Neorhizobium galegae: one gene and its partner. The protein of the gene in region 1 interacts with the protein of each later gene in a pairwise test. Links are inferred from orthologs where the notes say so. Each region holds a gene or a part of one and is shown in the gene's direction. Other genes may lie near its edges. The genes, in order: LZK81_RS10715 and LZK81_RS06110.

Region 1 (3,310 bases):
CGCATCAACGGCAGTTTCGTGCGCGATGGTTATGCGATCACGGTTCCGGCCGATACGGAATTGGACGCGCCGATCGAACTGCAGGCCCTGCATGCCGCGGGCCAGGTCCATACGCGCTTCGCGGTTTCGTTCGGGGCCGCATCCAGGGCGACGATCATCGAACGTCACCGGTCGGTGACGGAAGATGCCGCGCTCGTGTCCTCGATCAGTGACATCACGCTGGAAGACGGCGCCGATATCACCTGGATCATCCTGCAGACTCAAGGCGCGGCTGACACCCATCTTGGCCAGATCCGCGTCCAGCTCGGCACCGATGCCAAGCTGCGCCTTTTCGTCATCAATGCCGGCGGAAAGCTGGTGCGCCAGGAACTGCGGATCGACGTGGCAGGCGAGGGCGCCGAACTGACGCTGCGTGGCGTCAACCTGCTCGGCGCCGAAAGCCACACGGATGTCACGCTGGTTCTCGGCCACAACGTGCCGAACACCAATTCGACGGAAATCATCCGCAACGTCGTGTTCGACCGCGCCAACGGCGTCTTCCAGGGCATGATCCGGGTCGCTCCGGATGCCCAGAAAACCGATGCCAAGATGTCCTGCAATACGTTGCTTCTGACAGACGATGGCGGGTTCTCGGCCAAGCCCGAGCTCGAAATCTTCGCCGACGACGTCGTCTGCGGCCATGGCGCGACGGTTGCCGATATCGAAAGCAGCCACCTCTTCTATCTGATGGCGCGCGGCGTTCCGGAAAACAAGGCACGGGCCATGCTGGTCAACGCCTTCGTCGCCGAGATCGTCGAGGAACTCGAAGAAGAAAAGCTGGTCGAAGCGCTGGAAGGCGTCATTTCGGCCTGGCTTGAAAGACACGCCTGATAAGGGGCTTGATATGGACCAGAGTGCACCCTCGACGACCTACGATGTGGAAGCGATCCGCCGGGATTTTCCGATCCTGTCGACGATGGTGCACGGCAAACCGCTGGTCTATCTCGACAACGGCGCCTCGGCCCAGAAGCCGCAGGTGGTGATCGACGCGATCAGCCACGCCTATTCCAGCGAATATGCGAACGTCCATCGCGGCCTGCATTTTCTCTCGAATGCGGCGACCGAAGCCTATGAGGCGTCGCGCGAAAAGGTGCGCCGGTTCCTGAATGCCGGTTCGGTAGACGAGATCGTCTTCACCAAGAACTCGACCGAGGCGATCAACACGGTCGCCTACGGCTGGGGCATGCCGAATATCGGTGCCGACGACGAGATCGTCGTGACGATCATGGAGCACCATTCCAACATCGTGCCCTGGCATTTCATCCGCGAGCGGCAGGGCGCCAAGCTGGTCTGGGTGCCGGTCGACGACGAGGGTGCCTTCCATATCGAGGATTTTGAAAAGTCTCTTACCGAAAAGACCAAGCTCGTCGCCATCACCCATATGTCGAACGCGCTCGGCACGGTGGTTCCGGTCAAGGAAATCTGCCGCATCGCCCATGAGCGCGGCATCCCGGTTCTGATCGACGGCAGCCAGGGCGCCGTGCACATGCCGGTGGATGTCCGCGACATCGATTGCGACTGGTACGTGATGACCGGCCATAAGCTTTACGGCCCGTCCGGCATTGGCGTGCTGTATGGCAAGTCGGACCGGTTGAGAGAGATGCGGCCGTTCCAGGGCGGCGGCGAGATGATCGTCGATGTCACGGAAGATATCGTCACGTATAACGACCCGCCGCACCGTTTCGAAGCGGGTACGCCGCCGATCGTCCAGGCGATCGGGCTCGGTTATGCGCTCGACTACATGGACAAGATCGGCCGCGCCGCGATCGCCCGCCACGAGGCGGATCTCGCCGCTTACGCCGCGGAACGCCTGCGCGCCATCAACTCGCTGAGGATCATCGGCAATGCGCCGGGCAAGGGCGGAATCTTCTCCTTCGAACTTGCTGGCATCCATGCCCATGATGTCTCGATGGTGATCGACCGCAAGGGCGTGGCGGTCCGCGCCGGCACCCATTGCGCCATGCCGCTCTTGAAGCGGTTCGGCGTCACCTCCACATGCAGGGCATCGTTCGGCATGTATAATACCCGTGCCGAAGTGGATGCGCTGGCCGATGCGCTCGACTACGCGCGAAATTTCTTTGCTTGAGGACTATTGCCATGGCCGCCGATGAAACGGAATTGAAGTGGGATGCCCGCGAAGGACTGATCCAATCCGCCATCCCGGCCGATGAGTTGGCGCGACTGAGCGACGACGTGATCGGAGCGCTGAAAACGGTCTATGATCCGGAAATCCCTGCCGACATCTTCGAACTCGGTCTGATCTACAAGATCGACATCGAGGACGACCGCATGGTGAAGATCATGATGACGCTGACGGCACCCGGCTGCCCGGTCGCCGGCGAAATGCCGGGCTGGGTGGAAAATGCCGTCGGCGCCGTCGAAGGCGTGTCCGGCGTCGAAGTCGAGATGACCTTCGATCCGCCGTGGACGCCGGAGCGCATGTCCGAAGAGGCCCAGGTGGCTGTCGGCTGGTATTGATCGGTTAATCGGTCGGTACTACATTTGAATCGTGAAACACCGGACCTTGAATCCGTGTGCGGAAGGAGAATGAGCCCATGGGCTTCGCCATTATGACCATGACCGATGCCGCCGCGACCCGCGTCAAGCAGCTCGTCGCCAATTCCGGACCGGAGGCCAAGGGCCTGCGTGTCGGGATCAAGAAGGGCGGCTGCGCCGGCATGGAATACACGGTCGATCTCGTCGCCGAACCCAATGCCAAGGACGACAGGATCGAGCACGACGGCGCGAGCGTCTGGATCGAGCCTTCCGCCGTGCTTTATCTCCTCGGCACCCAGATGGATTTCGAAGTCACGCAGATGCGTTCGGGCTTCACCTTCGTCAATCCAAACCAGACGTCTGCCTGCGGCTGCGGCGAGTCGGTCGAGCTGAAGCCTGCGGATCTCGCTGCGCTCGCAAAGCAGCGCGAAGCCGAAGTCCACGCCTGATTACCTTATGAATTCGTCATATAGTCGAGGAGCGTCTCCATCGCTCTTCGCGCAGCGTCGACGTCGCCCGCACGGATGGCGCGGATAACGGCGACATGCTGGGTCACCGCCTGATCCAGCCGTTCGATAGAGGCCGTCGAAAACCACCGCCGCCGCGTATGGGTCTGGAGCGGTGCCAGCGCCGAGGTCAGGAACCGGTTGGGGCAGGCCTCCTCAAGGGCTTCGTCGAAACGCTTGTCGGCATCCAGGAAGCCGTGAATGTCACCGGTCGCCGCTGCGGCACCCATTGCTTTGGCGCAGTCGAGCAGGGCGCTGCGTTGCTCATC
Region 2 (3,053 bases), 920 kb from region 1 along the record:
CGCAATGGGCCAAAATCCGGCTTTGGGACAGAAGGGCCAAGCCTTCTGAGCTTGTGGTTAACACGACGTAAGCGGCGGATTTGCTTCGATTTTTCCCAATGCGTTAACCTTTGTGGCAAACCGCCCCCCGACAAAGCCCGGGGTTTCGGGCGGAGCGCCGCAATTATGCTTAACATCGATCGCTAAAATTCGATTCAAGTTCGCGACAAAGACGCTGCAAATGCCGATATTTCGCATTTTAGGCAAATTTGCCGAAAAACCGAACGATCCCGTCAAAGCCATATTTGCTTCCCGGCGGTACAACCATGTTCAAGACCGGCACAGATCCGGCGGCTCGCTTCAAGACCCAGGAGCGGGAAAAACAGGTGGATAGAACGATGTGGTTTCTCATCAAGGGAAGTATGTGGTTCGCGGCGGTGCTGGTAGTGCTCTCCTACTTCAGCAGCAAGCCGGCGACCGAGACCGACGGGCTTTCGCCCCTGCAGGTCAGCAACGCATTTTCGGCTGCGACCGAAGCCTATCAATATGTGAGCGCCATCTGCACCGAAAAGCCTGAGGTCTGTGAAAAGGGTGCCGAGACCTTCTCGGCGCTCGGCACGAGGGCCAGGCAGGGCGCCCAGGTCGCCTTCGAGCTGCTCGACAAGCAGTTCGGCGACAAGGGCAAGGAGACCGCGGTGCTCGCTGATCCGGAACCGACCCCGTTCCCGGCCAGACAGGCCGAAACGGCAGCCGCTACCGGCGCCGATACGATCTTCACCGGCACCGTGCCGGTCCCGCAGAAACGGCCGACCCACTAATCCCGCGCACCAGTCGGCGCGCCAAATCGACCTGATACCGGACGTCTCATCCGAAACCGATTTTCAAAGCTTGCACCGGGCTCTCAATGCCACGGTTCCCGGTGCCTGATCTGCCTGCCCTGTCATTCAGCATTTGCTGACGCCGTGAGGATTACCCCTCACGGCGTTTTTTTTGCTTTTATCCGGGCCTGCAGTGCCTATATGGAGCGGATAGAAGAACCGGAGCGCTTATGGCCAGCCTCGAGCAGATCATCGAAGATTTCGAATACCTCGACGAGTGGGAAGACCGCTACCGTTACGTGATCGAACTCGGCAAGGCGCTGCCGGACCTTTCCGACGACAAGAAGACCGCAGACAACAAGGTGCAGGGCTGCGCGAGCCAGGTTTGGCTGGTCAGCCATCTCGGGGACGGCAGCGCCGATCCGGTGATGACCTTCGAGGGCGATTCGGACGCCCATATCGTGCGCGGCCTCGTCGCCATCGTGCTCGCCGTCTATTCCGGCAGGACCGCCTCCCAGATCGCCGCCACGGACGCTATCGAAATCTTCGACCGCATCGGCCTGGTCGAGCACCTGTCGTCCCAGCGCGCCAACGGGCTGCGTTCGATGGTCAAGCGCATCCGGGAAGAGGCAAGGATCAGGGCTGCGGCCTAGGGGACAGCCGTTCAGACCAGCGTCCCGGCCCGCCAGCCACCCTCTACGCAAGGGGAAACTCGCGGCAACGTCTCGCCCTCCTTAACCGCTTTACACCGGTGCGACATGGCTTCCTGTGCAAAAAGGGAGGATCATGGGGTGTGGCATAGCTGCGGAATTCGGTCGCCAATGCCACCATTGATGACGATGGCTTACGGCAACTTCGCGCCGGAAGCAGACGAGCCAGCGATTGGGAATGACGGGCCATTTTATTTGGTATTGCGATCAGCTTCCACTTGGTGCTCGGTAGCATCCAGCAATTTCGTTACAGCTTCGTGGATGAACGCGGAGCGACCTTTCTCTCCCACCAAGTTGTCGATCCTGTCCAGGTCATCCTGCTGAACCAATGTACCGTCATCGGCTTTGACGCATTCAAATAGGGTCATGTCCCGAAATTCCGCGATAGCTCGTTGCTGTAACTCCGGTGTCAGGAAAGCCGGGACCGCGTATGCACGCAAAGTAAGGCGGTCCAGTATCTTGGCAAAATCAGTCGATGCCGCCCGTTGGTGAGCCTTCAAGGCGTCGGCGAGGAGCATTCGCTTCTGGCGAGATTTCATCGCATGTTCGGCGATGTCGCCCAAAAGGTCGCACTGTTTGTCTTTCTGTACTTGGTCGGGTCCCGCTGGTGCGGAAGCGGCGCTAAGCAAGACGATCAATAAGGTAATTACTTTTGTGCGAATACTGAACCTCAATATGTTTATGCGGATTGGGCTGATCTCGCTATGCGTTTTCTTCGACGGAGCCACCATGGTTCTATTTGGCTTGCCACAGTGAACGATGGCCGAAAGGGGCCGACAGCCGCCTCGGCAGGAACGCGCCAACAGCGATCATTCGACCCCGTCACCCGGTTTGCCTCGAAACCTTTTTGTGGATTTTGTCGGGAGGCTTTTTCCAACCTCGTTGCGCTGCCATCGCCTCGGCACGCCTCCGGGCGTTGAAAGGATCGATGTAGCCCTCAATCTTGAACGCCCGGCCTTTCCACAGGAGGATGCCGACCTTTTGTTCGTCGTCCCAGTGAAACTCCATCGCGCGATTGTAGATCATTCACGGCACCGCGCTGCGAAGAAGATCGAGATTGCCTAGCAGACTGCTACAAATGATTAGATTTGGCAAGCGAAGTGGATGACCGCTTCTCCAATCGGGCATTTGCCACGCAACCACGACAAGTCTCCGTCACAGCACCGGCCGGTAATCCTCGGTCCCCCAGTGATGGTTCTGGCGGCGTTTTGCCGGAGCCGGCGGCGCATAATGGCGGGCGAGTGCGAGCAGCGCGGTGCGCAGCATGAGTTTGGCCGAGCGGGCCGGCCATTGGCGTTCGCGTTCCACCGTCTCAAGACCCTTCGCAAAGCAGCAGACATCCACCGCGACGCCGGAAAGTTCCGGCCCCATCGCCTCCACCGCCCTCGAAAAACGGTTGCGGGCCGATATCGCGCTGTCGGCAATGTCGGCCTGGCCGCCGGCGGTGCCCTTGGCGCGGGTGGCGAGCCGCGGCTCCCAGGAGGCGGTGACGCGAGGCTGGAGTTGGCCACGGGTGAAATCGGTGAGCAGCCGCTCGCCCGCTTCC

Evidence for each region.
Region 2: the proteins of LZK81_RS10715 (region 1) and LZK81_RS06110 interact in binary tests that used the Escherichia coli proteins (3 or more experiments, as listed by UniProt). The link is inferred for Neorhizobium galegae from one-to-one orthologs.

Annotation. Positions count from the first base shown.
Region 1 is NZ_CP090095.1:2,142,991-2,146,300, forward strand. What follows is about bases 16-3,004. They hold LZK81_RS10715 (cysteine desulfurase), read left to right. Parts: upstream 16-883; coding sequence 884-2,125; downstream 2,126-3,004. Other genes in these bases: sufD (Fe-S cluster assembly protein SufD), read left to right, coding at 16-870; LZK81_RS10720 (SUF system Fe-S cluster assembly protein), read left to right, coding at 2,137-2,517; sufA (Fe-S cluster assembly scaffold SufA), read left to right, coding at 2,595-2,984; LZK81_RS10730 (GntR family transcriptional regulator), read right to left, coding at 2,990-3,004. Outside these bases: more of sufD, read left to right, coding at 1-15; more of LZK81_RS10730, read right to left, coding at 3,005-3,310. UniProt on the Escherichia coli protein: Cysteine desulfurases mobilize the sulfur from L-cysteine to yield L-alanine, an essential step in sulfur metabolism for biosynthesis of a variety of sulfur-containing biomolecules.
Region 2 is NZ_CP090095.1:1,226,747-1,229,799, reverse strand. What follows is about bases 7-2,738. They hold LZK81_RS06110 (SufE family protein), read left to right. Parts: upstream 7-1,027; coding sequence 1,028-1,450; downstream 1,451-2,738. Other genes in these bases: LZK81_RS06095 (DUF6456 domain-containing protein), read right to left, coding at 2,663-2,738; LZK81_RS06100 (hypothetical protein), read right to left, coding at 2,330-2,533; LZK81_RS06105 (hypothetical protein), read right to left, coding at 1,699-2,238; LZK81_RS06115 (DUF5330 domain-containing protein), read left to right, coding at 378-797. In the rest of the region: more of LZK81_RS06095, read right to left, coding at 2,739-3,053. UniProt on the Escherichia coli protein: Participates in cysteine desulfuration mediated by SufS. Cysteine desulfuration mobilizes sulfur from L-cysteine to yield L-alanine and constitutes an essential step in sulfur metabolism for biosynthesis of a variety of sulfur-containing biomolecules.